DNA from 2 places in the Amycolatopsis sp. cmx-8-4 genome. Region 2 is predicted to be linked to the other one. Evidence: riboswitches for the same ligand, from Rfam matches in the RefSeq annotation. Region 2 holds a riboswitch; the other holds the start of a gene.

Region 1 (9,564 bases), on a different contig from region 2:
CGCCGTCCTTGGCCGACACGAGCAGCACCGGCGTCGTGACGCCGTCCTTGCGCAGCCGCTCCAGCACGCGGTAACCGGACAAGCCGGGCAGCATGATGTCGAGCAGCACGACGTCGAACGAGCCGGTGCTCGCCAGCTGCAGCCCGCTGGGGCCGTCCGCGGCGGTGACCACGTCCATCCCCTCCGCGCGCAGCCCGCGTTGCAGTGCTTTCCGCACGCCCAGCTCGTCGTCGACCACCAGCACCCGAGGTTTCACGAGTCTCATCATGGCGGGTTTGCGCAGGTCCCGCGGGATCTCTCAGCACGATCTCAGCCGCGGAGGGAGAACCTTCAGGGGTATCTCAGCCTCGAGAGGGAAGCGTCGGTGCCGGGAGCCGAGCACACTTGAGCTCGGGAACACAGGGAGAGACGCATGAAGACGAAGACGAAGGGCATCACCGCGGCGGTCGTGGGCACCGCTCTCGGTGTCGGCGGGCTCGCGGTCATCGCGATGCCGGCCAGCGCCGACGACAAGCCGGCACTGCCGCAGGTGAGCGCCGAAGACCTGGTGCAGTCGGTCATGCAGGCGAAGCCGGGCGCGTTCGACGGCACGCTGAAGGTCAGCAACGACCTCGGCCTGCCGGCGGTGGGGAACGCGATCCCGGGGGCGTCCGCGCTGAACATCGACTCGGCGCACATCTTCACCGACGGCGCGGGCAAGAGCCGGCTCGCCGTCACCCAGGGCACCGGCCAGGAGACCGTGGTCCACGACGGGACGACCGTCTGGGACTACAGCTCCAAGACCAACACCGCGACCAAGGTGACCATCCCGGCGGACGTGGCCAAGCAGAAGGGCGCGGGCAGCGAGAAGACGGCCGACCCGGTCGCGACCGCCACCGAGCTGCTGGCGAAGGTCCGCGAGAGCAGCACGGTGTCGGTCGACGGCACCGCGACCGTCGCCGACCGCCCGGCCTACGAGCTGGTCCTGACGCCGAAGCCGAGCGAGCGCACGCTGCTGCGTGAGATCCGCGTGGCCGTCGACTCGCAGACGCGGATGCCACTGCGGGTTTCGGTGCTGAGCAACGGGACGACGTCGCCGGCGCTCGAGGTCGCGTTCAGCCAGATCGAGTTCACCCAGCAGCCGGCCGACCTCTTCACCTTCACCCCGCCGAAGGGCGCCAAGGTGCAGGAGAAGACGCCGACGGTGGACCAGAAGGACAAGGACCTCGCCGAGCAGGCGAAGCAGGCGACCAAGGTCGTCGGCGACGGCTGGGACACCGTCATCACCGGCACGATCCCGGCCGACGCGCTGAACGCGGCGCCGAAGCAGCAGGGTGACCGTCAGGGCCGGGGCGCCGACCCGCAGGCCCTGCTCGACCGGTTCACCAAGAAGGTCAGCGGCACCTGGGGCAGCGGCCACCTCATCACCACGAAGGTGGGCAGCGCGATCCTGACCGATGACGGCCGGTTCGCCGCCGGTGCGGTGCCGGAGCAGGTCCTGTACGAAGCGCTGGGTCAGAAGTGACCAGTACGACTGTCGAGTCCGGGGCGGACGTCTCCACGGAGACGTCCGCCCCGGCGGTTCCCCTGGCCGCGCGCACCCGGGGGCTGCGCAAGGTCTACCGCGGCACGGTCGCGGTGGACCACGTCGACCTCGACATCCCCGAAGGCGCGGTCGTCGGGATGCTCGGGCCGAACGGCTCGGGCAAGACGACCACCATCCGGATGCTGCTGGGCCTGGTGCGCCCGACCGAGGGCGAGGTCGAGCTGCTCGGCCGCAAGATGCCCGACGCCGCCGCGCACGCGCTGCCGGACGTCGGCGCGCTGGTCGAGGGGCCGGGCTTCCACCCGTTCCTCTCCGGCCGCGACAACCTGCTGCGCTTCGCCGCGGCCGAACCGCGGCTGGCGTCGTCCGGGATCCCGTTCGCGGTCGACTCCGCGCTCGAACGCGTCGGGCTGAGCGTCGCCGCGCGCCGGCGGTACAAGGGTTACTCGCTCGGCATGAAGCAACGGCTCGGCCTCGCTTCGGCGTTGCTCGTGCCGCGGAAGATGGTCGTGCTCGACGAGCCGACCAACGGCCTCGACCCTGCTGGTACCAGGGAGATCCGCAGGATCGTGGCCGAGCTGCACGCCGAGGGCGTCACCGTGCTGGTGTCGTCGCACCTGCTGGCCGAGGTGGAGGCGACCTGCACGCACGTCGCCGTGCTGCAGGCCGGGAACGTCGTCGCGCAGGGCGAGCTGGCGGAGCTGCTGGAGTCCGGGAACGCGGCCCTGCTGGTCCGCACGCCGGACGCCGAGCAGGCCGTGGAAGTACTGCGGGAGAACCGGATCGGCGCGCGGCTGACGCCGGACGGGATCCGCGCCGACCTCACGGCGACCGAGGCGCCGCGGGTGCTGCAGGTCCTGGTGGGCGCGGGGGTCGCGGTCCACGAGGCGACGCGGGCGCGCACCGGCCTGGAAGACCTGTTCGCGCGACTGACGGAGGGTGCGGAATGACCGCGGTTCTCGAGGCACCGGCGGTCCGCACGGGCCACGACTCGGTGCCGCTGCCCCGGCTGCTGGCCGCGGAGCTGCGCTGGATCTTCCGGCGGCCGCGCACGCTCGCCGTGCTGGGCCTGCTGGCGCTGATCCCGGTGGTGATCGGCATCGGCCTGACGCTGGTGAGCGAAGACGCGCAGTCCGGCGGCGGCCCGGACGACGGCGGCGGAGCGCTGCTCGCGTCCGCCGTCAACAACGCCTTCGTGCTGCCGATCGCGGCGATCGTGATGACGCTGACCCTGCTCCTGCCGCTGGCCTCGGCCATGGCGGGCGCGGACGCGATCGCGGGCGAGACATCACACGGAACCCTGCGCGGCTGGCTGATCGCCCCGGTCGGCCGCGGCCGGCTGCTGGCGGTCAAGGCGTTCGGCGTCGCGACGGTGTCGGTGGTTTCGGTGCTGGCGATGTGTTTCACGGGCGTGGTGACCGGCCTGATCATCAACGGCACGGACTCGCTGTTCACGCTGTCGGGAACCACGCTGTCCGTGGGCGGCGCGCTGGCCCGGATCCTGCTGGTGGCGGGCTGGGTCGTGCTGCAGCTGTGGGCGGTCGGCGCGGTGGCGCTGGCGATCTCCAGCTGGACGGAACACCCGATGCTGGTGGTGGCATCCGTGCTGGCGGCGGACATCGTGTTCACGATCCTGGGGTTCCTGACTTCGCTGGATTGGCTGCACCCGTTCTTGTTGACGCAGAACTGGTCGCTGGCACCGGCGGAGGTGCTGCAGGACCCGATGGGCACGCAGATGCTGGGCGAAGGGGCGTTGCGGGCGGCTTGTTACATCGTGATCGGGCTGTCGCTGGCTTACGCGCGACTGTCCACTCGCGACGGCTGAAGTCCGTGAATGGCACATTGAGGGACTCTAAGTCCCTCAATGTGCCATTCACGGACTCGCGTTAGCCGACCAGGGCGACGCCATCCGGGTCGAACTCCAGTCGCACAGCGTCCCCGGCCCGGAAGTCCGTCGCCGCCGGAGCGACCGCGTCCACAGTGGACTCCGCCAGCCGGACCACCAGCCGCACGTGCTCGCGGCGGTGGACCGCCGCCACCACCTCGCCCGCGACACCCGAGCCGGCCACCCGCAGCGCGTGCGGGCGCAACCCCAGTCGCACCGGGCCGTCGTCGACGTCCGGCACCGGCACGTTCCCGAGCCCAGTGTGGACCACGCCACCCGTCGCAACCCCGTCTACGAACGACGTCACCCCCAGGAAACGGGCCACGTCGTCGTCCAGCGGGTTGCGCCACACGCGGCGGACCGCGCCTTCCTGGCGGACCTCGCCGGCGTCGAGCACCGCGACCCGGTCGGCCAGGGTGAACGCCTCCTCCTGGTCGTGCGTCACCAGCAACGCCGTGATCTTGCTGCGCCGCAACAGGTCCGCCAGATCCATGGCCAGCTGCTCGCGCAACCCGGCGTCCAAACCGGACAGTGGCTCGTCCAGCAGCAGCAGGCGCGGCTCCGGCGCGAGCGCCCGGGCCAGCGCGACTCGCTGCGCCTGCCCGCCCGACAGCTCCGTCACCCGCCGCCGCTCGAAGCCGGACAGCCCGACCAGCTCCAGCAGCTCGGCGACGCGCCCCGCCCACGCGGCCCGCGGCACGCCGTGCATCCGCAGGCCGAACGCGATGTTCGCGGCGACGTCGCGGTGGCCGAACAGCTGGCCGTCCTGGAACACCAAGCCGAAGCCGCGCCGGTGCACCGGCACCGCGCCGAGGTCCTCACCGTCCCAGCTGACCGTGCCGCGGGCCGACGGCTCCAGTCCGGTGATCGCGCGCAGCAGCGTCGACTTGCCCGAGCCCGACGGGCCGAGCAGCGCCAGGACCTCGCCGTCGGCGATGTCCAGCCGGGCGTCGCGCACCGCGACGAACGATCCATAGTGGACGGTCAGGTCCCGCACCGACAACGCCATCAGAACTCTCCCACCCGGCCGCGCGCGGCCCCGAGCCGGTCGATCAGCGCGACCGCCAGCACCGTCACGAGCATCAGCAACGCGCACGCGGCGTACGCCATCTGGTTGTTCAGCTCCCCCGGGCGCCCCATCAGCGACGCGATCGCGACCGGCAGCGTCGGCGACGTCGGCCGCGCCAGGAAGCTCGTCGCGCCGAACTCGCCGAGTGCCACGACGAACCCGAACCCCGCCGCCGCGACCAGCGGCCGCAGCGTCAGCGGCAGGTCGATCTCCCGCCACACCCGCAGCGGGCTCGCGCCGAGCGTCGACGCGGCCTGCCGCAGCCGGACGTCGACCGAGCGCAGCACCGGCAGCACCATCCGCACGATCAGCGGGATGATCACCAGCGCCTGCGCGAGCGGCACCAGGTAGGGCGACGTCCGCAGGTCGCCGGGCAGCGCGTCGAGCGTCACGAGGTACCCGAAACCGACGGTCACCGCGGACACCCCGAGCGGCAGCATCAGCGCGGCGTCGAGCGTCTCGCCGAGGCCGCGCGCGGCCCGCACCGGCGACCGGCGCAGCGCCACCAGCACCACCGACGCGAGCACGCCGACGACCAGCGCCAGCAGCGTCGCGTCGATGGCCACCTTCAGCGAGTTCAGCGCGGCGTCCCAGCCGGACACCTGCAGCGCGCCCTTCTCGCCGGTGCCCGCGAGCGCCCGGTACCCCGCGAGGCTCCAGCCGTCCGAAGTGGACACCGACTCGGCGAGCAACGCGACGATCGGCGTCAGCAGCAGGGCCAGTACGACGCCCGCCGCGCCGACGACCCACCACTCGCCGCCGCGAGGGCGTCGCGGAGCGCCGGAACCGATCCTGGCACCTTCCTTGCGCCGCCGCGCCAGCCCGCCGACGACCAGAGCCGCGACGACCGCGGCGAACTGGATCAGCGAAAGCGCCGACGCGCCGGAGAGGTCGAGCAGGTCGACCGTCCGGAGGTAAATCTCCGTCTCGAGGGTCCGGTACCGGGCGCCGCCGAGGATCAGCACGACACCGAAACTGGTGGCGCAGAACAGGAAAACCACGGCCGCGGCGGACGCGATCGCGGGCGCCAGCGCGGGCAGCGTCACCGACCGGAACGCCCGCCACGGTGACGCGCCGAGCGCCCGCGCGGCGTCGGACGTCCGCGAATCCAGCCGTGCCCAGAGCCCGGCGACGGTCCGCGCGACGACGGCGACGTTGAAGAACGCGTTGGCCAGCACGATCGGCAGCACCCCGCCGTCCGGCCAGAGCGCCCGGAACGCCAGCCCGACCACCACGGTCGGCAGCACGAACGGCACCAGCACCAGCGTCCGCGCCAGGCCGACGCCGGGCAGCCGCACCCGGGAAAGCAGGAACGCCACCGGCAGCCCGGCCAGCACCGCGACGACCGTCGAGCCCGCGGCGGTGGCCACCGTGAAGCCCGCCAGCCGCCACGTCTGCGGGTCGCCCAGCACGACGTCGAGCCCGCCCGCGGCGAACCCGCGGCCGACGATCGCCAGCACCGGCCAGGCGAAGAACACCACCAGGAAACCGATCGGGGCCAGCCCGAGCAGCGCCAGGCCGAGCCCGCGGGCGGTCCGCGGCGGCGCCAAGACCGCGGCGTTTCGGGAGCCTCCGGAGGTCACTGCACGAGCGCGCGCCATTCGCCGATCCACTTCTCACGCCCGGCCTGCACCTGGTCCGCGGTCAGCGCCTGCGGCTTCTGCGGCAGCGGCGCGACCTGCGCCCAGCCCGCCGGCAGATCGACGCCCTGGCGCGCCGGGTAGACGTACATGTTGGCCGCCACGGTCGCCTGGAACTGCTGCGAAAGCAGGAAGTCGACGACCTTGCGCGCGTTCTCCTCCTGCTTGCCGCCGGCCAGCACCCCGGCGTACTCGACCTGCCGGTAACAGGTGTCGAGCAGCGCCTTCGTCCGCGGTTTCCCGTCGTCGCCCACCTCGGCGGCCGGCGACGACGCGTACGAGACGACGATCGGCCGCGGCCCCTTGCCGGACGAGCCCGAGAACTCCTTCGTGTAGGCCTCTTCCCAGCCGCTGACCACCTTGAGGCCGTTGGCCTTCAGCTTGGTCCAGTAGTCCTTCCAACCGGCCTCGCCGTACTTCGCGACGGTGCCGAGCAGGAACGCGAGCCCGGGCGACGCCGTCGCCGGGTCCTCCGCGACCAGCAGGTCCTTGTACTTCGGGTCGGCCAGGTCGTCGTACGACTCCGGCGCCGGGATCCCCTTGGCCGTGAAGTAGTTCGTGTCGACGTTGACGCAGACGTCGCCGACGTCGACCGCCGAGAGCCTGTGCTCCGGGTCGACGGCGTAGCGCTGCGGCCCGCGGTCGGCCTCCGGGCTGGTGTAGGGCTCGAAGACGCCCTCGGCGAGCGCGCGCGAGGCGAAGGTCGAGTCGACGCCGTACGCGACGTCGCCGACCGGGTTCGCCTTGGTGAGCACGAGCTTGTTGGTCAGCGAACCGGCGTCGCCCTGCTTGAGCACGGAGATCTTGATGCCCGACTGCTGCTGGAAGGCGTCGAGCACCTCCTGCGGCGCCAGGAAGGAGTCGTGCGTCACCAGGGTGACGGTGGGCGTCTGCTTCGCGTCACCGGACCCGTCCGACAGCGAACACGCCGCTGTGACGACGCTGACGACGGCGATGGCCGTCGCGGCGCGAACAGCACTGCGTTTCATCTACCCTCCTGCACTTCGCCGGACGAGGAGGGAAAGCCCTCCCTTCGCCGGCATGATCCGGGATCAGGTGCTAACGGTCGCGGGTCACCCCGCCTCTCAGCCCGGCTCACCGGACTCCCGTGGCAACCGTGCACCTTAGTCCAGGACGTTGGACGATGGAGGCATGACGGAAATCTTGAGCGACGACGAGGCCGATCGAGCCCTGCTGCACGGGTGGGTCCGCACGGGCAAGGTCATCCGGCGCGAGGTGGAGCTGCCGAGCTTCCCGAAGGCGATCGAGGTGGTGGACCGCGTCGCGGTGCTGGCCGAGGCCGCCGACCACCACCCGGACATCGACATCCGCTGGCGCACGCTGACCTTCCACCTCAGCACGCATTCGGCGGGTGGGCTGACGAAGAAGGACTTCGCGCTGGCCAAGCAGATCAACGAGACCCTCGACGGATTGTGATCCCGGCTACTCTGAGTGCACGAAAGCCCGCGTTCGGCGTCTCTCGGTAAAGGACTTCGGACCCGAGAGGCAGATATGACGCAGGCGATCATAGTGGGCACAGTGGCATTCGCGACGATGGTGGCCGCGGCCGGCGGGGTGCTCTGGTTCACCGCCCGCAGCCACCGCCACTCGGACGGCTGAGTGCCGTTTCCGCTGGTCAGCGGCATGATCGGGTGAGCTTCGTCACAGCTGCTAACACTCGGCATGGTCAACGCGCTGAACCCCCGGAAGCATCGGCCCGCTCGTAGGGAAAACGCCATGAACAGCACCCCCGCCACCGCCGCTCTGACCGCCACCCAGCGCGCCTGGATCAACGCCCTCGCGACCGCGGTCGTGCTGATCGCGATCGCGCTGATGGGCCTCCTCGGCTAGTCCGCCCGGTCGTAGGCCTGCCGGGCTTCTCGCAGGCTCGGCAGGTACTTCTCCGCCCACTCGCGGCAGCGGTCCATGGGCTCGAACAGGGTCCGGCCCAAGTCCGTCAGCGTGTACTCGACGCGTGGCGGGTTCTCGTCGTAGGTCTTGCGGGTGATCATCCCGTCGCGCTCCAGGGACCGCAGCGTCTCGGTGAGCACTTTCGGGCTGATGTTCCGGAGCGGCACGCGCAGCTCGGAGAAGCGGCGCGGCCCGTCCTTCAGACAGACAACGACCATGCCGCCCCACTTGTCCCCGATCCGGAACGGCGTGTCGGCCGACGGGCATTGCGGCGCGAAGAGATCAGCGGTCAGCGGCTCCACGCAGCCGACGTTAGGCCACGCCGTCGACGAGCAGCAACCGCCGCCGCAGCGCGGTCTTGCTCAGCTCGAGCGCTTCGGCGTACTCGGCGGAGGCGTACCAGCGTTCGGCGGTATCCCGGTCCGGGAACTCGACGAGGACCACGCGCTTGTGCTCGTCGAAGTCGCCTTCGAGGGCATCCGGCGCCGCGCCCCGGACGATGTAGCGTCCTTGGTACCCCGTGATCGACGCTTGGGCGAGTTCGCGGTAGCGCTGGGCTTCGGTTTCGTCGAGGATCTCGACCTCGGAGATGACGTAGACGCTCACGGTTCCGAGGGTGGCAGAACTCCGGAGCCGTCACCTGGTGCTGTCACTACTCGGATTTCCTCCGGCGGCGGGAACTCGACCGGGGTCTCGTCGGCCACGCTCCAGTATTCGAGGCCGGACAAGCGGCCTTCGTCGACGAACACGATGAGCCCGCCGTTCGCCACGTCGACGTCCACGGCCACCCGGCTCTCGACCTCGGCCACCGTCACTGTTGCGTCGACGGCGAGGTCGATCGTGGGACACCCGCACGGGCAGCGGCCGGTCACCTCGGCCGTGCGCGCCTGGGCACGAAGTGCCGCGGCACCGGGAAAGTCCGTAGCCAGCAGCAGGTCCAGGACCGCTCTCTCGCGCGGAGTGAGCGGCCGGCGCTCGGCGGTCAATAGCGTGGCATGGTCGGGATCGCCTTCTCGGCGACCTCGATGAGGGCCTCGACCTTCGCCACGTCGGCCGTCACATCTTCCGCGGTCACCGAGGGCGCCTCCGAAGACCGGTAGGCGACTTCGTTGCGCCGCACCCGCATCCGGTTGAAGGGGCGCAAAACCGGCCCCAGTGGCGGATCCAGCTGAGCGAGAACCGCCTCGTAGACGGTGACGTGCCCACCCCGGCTCGTCACCCGCAGGCCCTGGTTCTGCAGGACGGCGGCCAGCGCACGCCGTGCGCTGTCGTAGGCCAGCGTGTAGGCACCTTCCGGATCCGTGTCCTGCAGCTGCCGCGCCGACGCGAGGTGCGTACGGGCCCTGACGAGCTCGGCCTCGGCCGCCTCCCGCGACGCCGGAACGTGCTCGATGGCGCCGCGCGCGAGGAACGCGTCGATCCGTTCGCGGCCTTGGTTCCACAGCGGCATCAGGTCTCCTGGCTGAGTTTCACCAGCGGACGCTCACGCACGCTGGTGAGGAACGGATCGGTGGTGCTCGCCGCCCACGACTCG
Region 2 (9,564 bases):
CGGCGACTCGGGCGTGTTGGTGACGGACACGGTCAGCGCGCCCTGGCGCCGGGCCGTCTCGGTCACCTCGATCAGGTCAGGTGAGCCACCGCTCTGGCTGACCGTGACGAACAGCACGTCCCGCAAATCGGGCCGCGCGCCGTACAGCGTCGCCGTGGACGGGGAGACAAGACCAGCCGGAAGGCCGAGCATTACCTCGATCAGGTACTTCGCATACAACGCTGCGTGGTCACTCGATCCACGCGCGGCGAGCAAAGCGAAGCGCGGGGGGCGTTGTGAGATCTTTTCCGCCACCCCGGCGATTTCCGCCTGACGCTCGACCAGTCCGGCCAAGACGTCCGGCTGCTGGGCGATCTCCGCGGCCATGTGCTCGCCGGGCCGTTGTTCGGTCATCATTTTCCTCTCCACCTCCGGCATTATGTACCGGACTCAGGCGGCGTCGGTCAGGTCTAGACCAATCTTAGTGGGGCGGCGCGTTTGGGGAAAAGGGTACGTTTCTTACGGGGACGTGGCGTGTTATGAGGGAAGACATAGGGAGTCGGGCATGTTGGACACCACCACCGCGGGCGAGGCGGGTGCCGTCGCCGGGATGCGCGGTCAGCGAGAGCCCAAGTACTGGGCGCTGAAACAGCACCTGCTGGACCTGCTCGACGTGCTGCCGCCCGGGTCGCCGATCCCGACGGAACGCGCGCTCGCCGGGGAGTTCACGGTCTCCCGCACCACCGTGCGCCAGGCGCTGGCCGACCTCACCGCCGAGGGCCGGCTGCACCGTGTGCAGGGAAAAGGCACCTTCGCGGCCGAGCCGAAGCTCGCCCAGCGGCTGCAGCTGTCCTCCTACACCGAGGACATGCGCAAGCAGGGCCTGAAGCCGTCGTCCAAGCTCCTGGAAGTCGAGGAGCTCCCGGTCGAGGGCGATCTGGCGAAACTGCTCGGAATCCGGACCGGCGCGAAAATTCTTCGCCTTCGACGGCTTCGACTGGCGGATTCCCAGCCGATGGCGCTCGAGACGACGCACCTGCCGCTCGGCCGCTTCCGCGGCTTGCGCAAGCACGTCTCGGCGGGCGCGTCGTTGTACGCCGTTCTGCGCGAGCACTACGGCGTCGAACTGGAACGCGCGGAGGAGACGATCGAGACGTCGCTCGCCGGGCCGCAGGAAGCGGAGATGCTCGGGGCGGACGTCGGAATGCCGGTGCTGATGCTGACGCGGCACTCGTTCGCCACCGACGGCAAGCCGGTGGAGTTCGCCCGCGCGATCTACCGGGGGGACCGCTACAAGTTCGTCACGACGCTGATGCCGTAGGGCCAGGTTGACGGGGGGTCTTCGGGCGCGGTGGAGTGTGCTGGTGACAGCCACCGAAGACACCGGGATCCGGTGGGGGACGCACGCCGCGCGCGGCGTGCTCGCCACGACCATCCTCGGCTCCGGCATGGCGATGCTCGACGGCACGATCGTCAACGTCGCCCTGCCCCGCATCGGCACCGAGCTGGGGGCGTCCGTCGCCGGGCTCCAGTGGATCCTCGACGGCTACATGCTGGCGCTCGCCGCGCTCATCCTGGTCGCCGGCTCGCTCGGCGACCGGTACGGCCGGCGCCGCATGTACCTCATCGGCGTCGTCTGGTTCGGCGTCGCGTCCGGGCTGTGCGCCGCCGCGACGTCGACCGAGATGCTCGTCGCGACGCGCATCCTGCAGGGCATCGGCGGCGCGCTCCTGACGCCCGGGTCGCTGGCGATCCTCCAGTCGTCCTTCGCGCACGACGCGCGCGCCCGCGCGATCGGCGCGTGGTCCGGCCTCGGCGGCATCGCGGCCGCCGCCGGGCCGCTGCTCGGCGGACTGCTGGTCCAGCTGTGGTCGTGGCGGCTGGCGTTCCTGATCAACGTGCCGATCGCGGTCGCCGTCGTCTTCATGGCGCGCAAGTTCGTGCCCGAGTCGCGGGACGAGGAAGCGACCGGGCACCCGGACTTCGGCGCCGCCGCGCTCGGCGCGATCGGCCTCGCCGGGATCACCGGCGCGCTGGTCGAGGCGCCGGGACGCGGCCTCGGCGACCCGATCGTGCTGGTCGCGGGCGTGCTGGGGATCGCGGGGCTGGCCGCGTTCGTGTTCGTCCAGCACCGCTCGCGGGAGCCGCTGGTGCCGCCGTCGCTGTTCCGCGACCGGACGTTCACGCTGTCCAACGCGCTGACCTTCGCCATGTACGCGGCGCTCGGCGGCGTGCTGATGCTGCTGGTCATGCAGCTGCAGGTCTCGCTCGGCTACTCGCCGACCGCGGCCGGGCTGGCCGGGCTGCCGCTCACGGTGATCATGCTGCTGCTCTCGGGCCGCTCGGGCGCGCTCGCGCAGCGCATCGGCCCGCGGACGCAGCTGGTGGTCGGGCCGATCGTCGTCGGCATCGGGATGCTGCTGATGCTGCGCATCGCGCCCGGCGCGTCCTACCTCGGGGCCGTGCTGCCCGCCGTCGTCGTGTTCGGGCTGGGCCTGGCGACCGTGGTGGCCCCGGTGACCGCGACGGTGCTCGCCGCGGCCCCGGACCGCTACGCCGGCGTCGCGTCGGGCGTCAACAACGCGATCGCCCGCTCCGGCGGCCTGCTGGCGGTGGCGGTGCTACCCGCCGCGGCCGGGCTGACCGGCGAGGCGTACAACGACCCGGTCGCGCTGACCGCGGGCTGGCGGACGGCGTTGATCATCTGCGCGGTCCTGGCCATCGCCGGTGGGCTGATCGCGCTCGGCATCCACAACGGCGTCCTCGCGCCGCCCACCCCCACCCCCACGCCCGCGCCGCCGGCCGCACCTCCGGTCGCCGACGAGTCGCCCCACCTGGGCGAGTGCTTCAGCTGCGGCGTCGAGGGCCCGCCGACGCACGTGCGCCGAGGGGCCCCGGCCGCCGGCTCCTGACGGGCCCCATGCGCCCCAATGTGGCGTTGGGTGCGTCCAACGCACCCAATGTGGCGTTCGGTGCGTCAGATGCACCCAACGCCACATTGGGGCGCTCGGGCCGAGCGGGTCAGGCCAGGATCTCCGCGAACAGCGCCGGGTCGACGTTGCCGCCGGAGACGATCGCGACCGTGCGGCCGGCGGGCAGCTCGGCCGCGTGGTGCAGGTAGGCCGCCGTCGTCACCGCGCCGCTGGGCTCGGCGACCAGGCGGGCCTTGTGCGCAAGTGTTCGGACGGCGTCGCGGATCTCGTCCTCGGTGACCGTCACCATGGCGTCGACGACCTTCGTGAGGTGCGCGAAGGTCAGCTCGGACGGCTGCGCGCGCAGGCCGTCGGCGATCGTGCGGGCGCGGTCGGCCATCGGCCAGTCGACCTGGCGGCCCAGCCGCAGGCCCTCGGTCGCGTCGCCGGCCAGCGCGGGCTCGACGCCGATGACCCGCGCCCGCGGGCAGCGCGCCTTGATCGCGGTGCCGACGCCGGCGGCGAGCCCGCCGCCGCTCACCGGCACCAGCACGACGTCGACGTCCGGCAGGTCTTCGGCGATCTCCAGGCCCGCGGTGCCCTGCCCGGCGATGATCGCCGCGTGGTCGTAGGGCGGGACGAGGGTCAGCCCGCGTTCGGCGGCCAGTTCGTGCGCTTTGGCCTCGTGTTCGCCGATCGGCACCTCGATCACCTCGGCACCGTACGAGCGGGTGGCCTCGACCTTGATCCGCGGCGCGACGTCCGGCACGACGATCACCGCGGGCACGCCGTACCACTGTGCCGCGTACGCGACGGCCTGCGCGTGGTTGCCGCTCGAGTAGGCGATGACGCCGCGGGCGCGCGTCGCGTCGTCGAGGGTGCCGATCGCGTTGAACGCGCCGCGCACCTTGAACGCGCCGATCGGTTGCAGGCTCTCGGGTTTGAGCCACAAGGACTTGCGCGGGTCCCACGTTTGGAGCAACAGCGGCGTGCGCACGGCGACACCCTCGACGCGCTTCGCGGCGGCCTCGATGTCGGAGATCGTCACCAGTTCCATCTGCCGAGTATGTCAAGAAACCGTGCGATTTGCACTGTCTATTGTGGACAGTCGGAGTGGCGCTCCTCACGCTGCGGCAACGAGGGGAGTTTCCCGCGCGCCTTACACGTTGGACAGGGGAGAAGACTTACTACCGGATCGGGATCATGAGCAAGGAGAACGCAGCGACTTCCGAAACGAAGGAAGCAAAGTCAGGACTGCGCATCGCGCAGGTGATGGCGGCGGCGCTCGCGGCGGTGACGGCGGCGCTGCTGGGGTCGACGCTCGGCGTAGCGGGCACGGTGGCCGGCGCGGGCGTGGCGAGCGTGATCACCACGGTCGGCGGCGAGGTTTACCTGCGCTCACTGCAGCGCACGCGCGCGGCCGCGTTGAAGGCCCGGCAGCTGGCGACTTCGGGGATCCGCCGCCGAGGCGGCGTCGAGGTGCCCTTGGCCGAGCAGCCCACGGTCCGGCTGAAGCGCCCGGACGACCTGCCCACCGACGGTCCGGACGACGAGCCGGGCAGGCTGCGCAAACTGCGCTGGCCGCTGATCATCGGCACGAGCGTGGTGGCCTTCGCGGTGGCGATCCTGGCGATGGTCAGCGTGGACGCGGCCACGGGCGGCAAGGTGGCGGGCGGCACGGGCGCGGGCATCGGCAAGATCTTCGGCAGCGGCTCGGGCCCTTCGACCCCGACCCCGTCGACGACGCCCTCGACCTCGACGAACGACACCCAGGACTCACCGACGGACACGTCGTCGACGACGACGCAGTCGAACACCCCACCGACGACCTCGTCGGACACGCCGACCACGACCCCGACAACGCCGAGCACGACCTCCCAGAAGCCGACGACCTCGGCCGCACCCCCGACCAGCCAGGGCGCGGCGGCCACCCCGACCCCGTAAAGCCGTGAAGGCCTCCTTACCGGCTCTTATGGCCGGTAAGGAGGCCTTCACGGACTTCAGCGTCAGGCGAGGTGGGACCGCAAGTCGCGGGCTGCGGCCGCTGGGTCCTCCGCCTCCGTGATCGCCCGGACCACCACGATCCGCGACGCCCCCGCCGTCAGGACTTCCGGCAACCGTGGGACGTCGATGCCGCCGATGGCGAACCACGGCCGGGACACCGCGGCGGCGGCCGTGGAACGGACCAGGTCCAGGCCCGGTGCCGAGCGGCCCGGCTTGGTCGGCGTCGGCCAGCAGGGGCCCGTGCAGAAGTAGTCCACACCCGGCTCGGAGGCAGCGGCCGCAGCCTGCGAGAGAGAGTGCGTCGAGCGGCCGATCACCACGTCGTCGCCCACGATGCGGCGGGCCAGGGGGACCGGGATGTCGTCCTGGCCCAGGTGGAGGACGTCCGCGCCGACCGCCAACGCCACGTCCGCCCGGTCGTTCACCGAGAGCAGTGCTCCGTGACGCTCGCACGCCTCCGCCAGCACCTCCAGCGCCGCGATCTCGCCGGCGGCTTCCAAAGCGCCGGTCTTGTCCCGCAGCTGGATGATGTCGACGCCGCCGGACAGTGCCGCGTCGGCGAACGCGGCGAGGTCGCCGCGGGTCGTTCGGGCGTCCGTGCACAGGTACAGGCGCGCGGCGTCGAGGCGGGCGCGGATCTTGTCACCGGAGAGGGCGGGCATAGCGGCGACCGTACCTGGCCGGTTACCGGTCCGGCCAAAAGCAGGCCGGCCCTCGAGCGGTACGTGCCGTTGCCACCAAAGCCATCCGGCCGTGACTGTGGTTGGACTGGTAACGAACGGCACAGTAGGGTGGCCGAGTCCGCACGGGAGCCCGAGGCACGGGCTGAGAGGGAGCTGCCGCTCCGACCGTGGAACCTGATCCGGGTCATGCCGGCGCAGGGAGCGTGATCCCATGACGAACACCGTGGCCGTGGTCGGCGCCGGCGTGATCGGCCTGTCCGCGGCGTGGCGCGCGGCCGCGAAAGGTCACGCGGTCACCGTCCACGACCCCGAACCCGTGCGCGGCGGGGCGTCCTGGCTGGCCGGCGGCATGCTCGCCCCGGTCACCGAGGCCTGGCCGGGTGAGGAAGACGTCCTCGCCCTCGGCGAAGAGTCCCTCCGCCGGTGGCCCGGCTTCGCGCGCGACCTCAGTCAAGAAGGCGTCGACCCCGGGCTCGCCGAGCACGGGACGCTGGTCGTCGCCTTCGACAGCGCCGACGCCGGGCACCTCGACATCCTCGCCGGCTACCTGCACTCCCTCGGCCGCGCGGCCGAACGCCTCACCGGGCGCGAGGCCAAGCGGCTCGAGCCCGGCGTCGCGTCCGTCCGAAGTGGACTCCACGTACCCGGCGACCTGGCCGTGGACAACCGGAAACTGCTCAACGCGCTGTACGCGGCCTGCGTCAACCACCAAGTCCGGTTCGTCCGCGAACGCGTCGAAACGATCCCGGACGCCGACGCCGTCGTGCTCGCCGCCGGCGCCTGGACCGGGCGGCTGCACCCGCGGCTCGCCGACGCCGTCCGCCCGCTCAAGGGCGAGATCCTCCGGCTGAAACCGCGCCGCGGCTGCCTGCCGCCGCCGACGCGGACCGTCCGGGCCGTCGTCGAAGGCCGGCCGATCTACCTCGTCCCGCGCGGCGACCAGGAGCTCGTTCTCGGCGCGACGCAGTACGAAGCGGGCTTCGACCAGGCCGTCACCGCGCGCGGCGTCCGCGAGCTGATCGAGGGCGCCGAGCGCGTCTTCCCGGCGATCACCGAGTACGAGCTGGTCGAGACGGCCGCGGGCCTGCGCGCCGGCAGCCGTGACGCGCTGCCGTACCTCGGCGTCCTGGACGACGGCGTCTACGCCGCGACCGGGCACCACCGCAACGGCCTGCTGCTGGCCCCGGTGACCGCCGACGCCGTGGTCGCCTGGCTCGAAGGCGATAAGCCGCCCGAAGGCGTCGAAGCGGCTTCACCCGCCCGCCTGCACCAGAAGGAGCACGTGTGATGGAGATCAAGCTCAACGGCAAGTGGACGGAGTTCCCGGACGCCGCGACCGTCGCCGACGTCCTCGACGCCGCCGGCGGGCAGCGGCCCGGGATCGCCGTCGCGGTAGACGGCGTCGTCGTCCGCCGCGGCGACTGGACCACCGCCGCAGTGCCCAAGGGCGCGGCGCTCGACGTGCTCACCGCCGTCCAGGGAGGCTGAAGTGGACGAAGCACCGCTCGTCATCGGCACGCACAAGCTGTCGTCACGGCTGATCATCGGCACCGGCGGCGCGGCGAACCTCGCCGTGCTCGAACGGGCGCTGGTCGCGTCCGGCACCGAGCTGACGACCGTCGCCATGCGCCGCGTCGACGCCGAGGGCGGCTCCGGCGTCCTGGAACTGCTCCGGCGCCTCGGGATCGAGCTGCTGCCGAACACCGCGGGCTGCCGCACGGCCGCCGAAGCCGTGCTCACCGCGCGGCTGGCGCGCGAGGCGCTCGGTACCGATCTGATCAAGCTCGAAGTCCACGCGGACGACCGGACGCTGCTCCCGGACCCCGTCGAAACCCTCGACGCGGCCGAGCAGCTGGCCGCCGACGGGTTCACCGTGTTCGTCTACACGAACGACGACCCGGTGCTCGCGCTGCGCCTGGAGGAGGCCGGCTGCGCCGCCGTGATGCCGCTGGGCGCGCCGATCGGCACCGGCCTCGGGATCCGGAATCCGCACAACATCGAGCTGATCGTCTCGCGAGCAGGCGTCCCGGTGATCCTCGACGCCGGAATCGGCACCGCGTCGGACGCCACCCTGGCGATGGAGCTCGGCTGCGACGCCGTCCTGCTGTCCACTGCGGTCACCCGGGCCAGTGATCCCGAGCGGATGGCCGCGGCGATGCGGTCGGCCGTCGTCGCCGGGCGGCTGGCCCGCGGCGCTGGGCGGGTGCCGCAGCGCTTCTGGGCGCAGGCGTCGAGCCCGCCGCGGTGAACCGGAGCGCCTTAACACCGAACCTGCACCGCCAACCCGTAAGGTAGACGGAACTTTCCGGCGCACCCGCGCACGGGTGAGGGCAGAAGGAGCCAGCCGTGACCACATCGGTTCAGGACACCTCGGGCAGGTTGTACCTCGCCGTGGGCAGGCTGTCCCGGTCACTGCGCCAGGCCGGTGTGCCGGGCCCCGGCCACGGCGCGATCTCCGCGCTCGCGACGCTGGTCCACGCCGGTCAGCTGCGCCTCGGCGACCTCGCCGCCAAGGAAGGTGTCGCGGCGGCGACCATGTCGCGGATCATCGCGTCCCTGGTCGAGGCCGGGTACGTCAGCCGCGAGTCCGACCCGGTCGACCGGCGGGCGTGGCTGGCGAAGGCCACCGAAGAGGGCGAGCGGCTCGTGTCCGGCGTCCGGTCGACGCGTGTCCAGGAGCTGAACCGGCGGCTCGACAAGCTGTCGCCGGAACACCGCGAGGCACTGACCACGGCGCTCCCAGCACTCGAAGCGCTGATCGCCGACGAAGACCGCTAAGCGGCTTTCTGCCGTAGTTCGGCCAGCTCCGCGCGCAGGGCGCGGAGCTCTTCGAGGATCTCGCGGTTCGCTTCGGCCTGCGTCGCGGCCTGCTTCGCCTCTTCTTCGCGGATGTCTTGGCGCAGCTCGTCCTCCATGCCGCTGACCACGACGGCGATGAAGAGGTTCAGCACCGCGAAGCTGGACACGAGGATGTAGACGACGAAGAAGATCCAGGCCATCGGCGCCTGCTGCATGATCTCCTTCGCGATGTCCGGCCACGCCTCGCCGGTCATCACCTGGAACAACGTGAACAACGACGTCCCGAGGTCGCCGAAGTTCTCCGGCGAGATCACGCCGAACAGCTTGGTCGCCATCACCCCCGCGACGAAGATGATCAGCCCGAGCAGCGCGGCGATCGACGCCATCCCGGGGATCGCCGCGAGCAGCCCGGAGACGACCTTGCGCATCGACGGCACGACGGAGATCAGCCGCAGCACCCGGAGCACGCGCAGCGACCGCAGCACCGCGAACGGCCCGGTCGCCGGGATCACCGCGATGCCGACGACCAGCAGGTCGAAGACGTTCCAGTTGTCCCGGAAGAACGCGCCGCGGTAGGCGTAGAACTTCGCCAGCAGCTCGGCGACGAAGATGCCGAGCGCGATGTGGTCGAGGGTGTGCAGGAGGCCGCCGTAGCCGTCGATCAGCGACGTCGACGTCTCCATGCCGAGGGTGACCGCGTTGAACACGATCACCGCGATGATGAAGTTCTGGAAGCGGCGGTCCTCGAGGAACCTCGCCACCCGCTCGCGCCCGGTCAAGGCCGTCCCCCGTTGTGGTCAAGGATCAGTAAACGAGGAAAGGGTAACCGGACGGGTACTCAGCGCTCTTCGGGTGCCAGCCGCCAGAAGGCCGGGGCTGGTGTGGTTCGGGCGCCCGCGCGGTGCCGTGTCGCGCGGGCGCCGGCGACCGGTTTGCCCGGGTGTCGGGCCCGGACCGCGGGAAGGTCGCGGCCGCGGCCCGGGCGAGTGGGCGGGGTCCGGCGGGTGACCCGCGATCTTCGGGGCCGGCCGCCGGACAGCCTGTTTCGGTCGCCCCAGCGCAGGGTTTCGTGCGCGAATGGCGGCGACCGGCGGGTCTTCGGGCGCAGGTTGCCGCAAGTCGTGCCGGTACTCAGCGCTCTTCGGGTGCCAGCCGCCAGAAGGCCGAGACCGGCCCGACCTTGGCGC

What was found. A riboswitch is a leader RNA that binds a small molecule or an ion and turns the genes downstream of it on or off. The one in region 2 is predicted to bind thiamine pyrophosphate.
Region 1: it holds a riboswitch for thiamine pyrophosphate, as region 2 does, so the genes downstream of both, ACLJQZ_RS15045 (thiamine ABC transporter substrate-binding protein) here and thiO (glycine oxidase ThiO) in region 2, are expected to answer to the same signal.

The regions. Positions count from the first base shown of each region.
Region 1 is NZ_JAEBDZ010000006.1:223,917-233,480, reverse strand. It holds gene ACLJQZ_RS15075 (response regulator transcription factor) at 1-268, opposite strand, end outside; gene ACLJQZ_RS15070 (LolA family protein) at 413-1,504, shown strand; gene ACLJQZ_RS15065 (ABC transporter ATP-binding protein) at 1,501-2,475, shown strand; gene ACLJQZ_RS15060 (ABC transporter permease) at 2,472-3,350, shown strand; gene ACLJQZ_RS15055 (ABC transporter ATP-binding protein) at 3,412-4,419, opposite strand; gene ACLJQZ_RS15050 (ABC transporter permease) at 4,419-5,981, opposite strand; gene ACLJQZ_RS15045 (thiamine ABC transporter substrate-binding protein) at 6,059-7,108, opposite strand; TPP riboswitch at 7,130-7,239, opposite strand; gene ACLJQZ_RS15040 (4a-hydroxytetrahydrobiopterin dehydratase) at 7,272-7,556, shown strand; gene ACLJQZ_RS15035 (winged helix-turn-helix transcriptional regulator) at 7,967-8,332, opposite strand; gene ACLJQZ_RS15030 (DUF1330 domain-containing protein) at 8,343-8,636, opposite strand; gene ACLJQZ_RS15025 (hypothetical protein) at 8,633-9,016, opposite strand; gene ACLJQZ_RS15020 (hypothetical protein) at 9,013-9,480, opposite strand; gene ACLJQZ_RS15015 (ArsR family transcriptional regulator) at 9,480-9,564, opposite strand, start outside.
Region 2 is NZ_JAEBDZ010000001.1:451,135-460,698, forward strand. It holds gene ACLJQZ_RS02220 (SIS domain-containing protein) at 1-396, opposite strand, end outside; gene ACLJQZ_RS02225 (GntR family transcriptional regulator) at 545-1,300, shown strand; gene ACLJQZ_RS02230 (MFS transporter) at 1,344-2,891, shown strand; gene ACLJQZ_RS02235 (threonine/serine dehydratase) at 3,001-3,948, opposite strand; gene ACLJQZ_RS02240 (hypothetical protein) at 4,095-4,835, shown strand; gene thiE (thiamine phosphate synthase) at 4,898-5,557, opposite strand; TPP riboswitch at 5,691-5,796, shown strand; gene thiO (glycine oxidase ThiO) at 5,790-6,866, shown strand; gene thiS (sulfur carrier protein ThiS) at 6,866-7,066, shown strand; gene ACLJQZ_RS02260 (thiazole synthase) at 7,068-7,826, shown strand; gene ACLJQZ_RS02265 (MarR family winged helix-turn-helix transcriptional regulator) at 7,925-8,356, shown strand; gene ACLJQZ_RS02270 (ion transporter) at 8,353-9,156, opposite strand; gene thiD (bifunctional hydroxymethylpyrimidine kinase/phosphomethylpyrimidine kinase) at 9,509-9,564, opposite strand, start outside.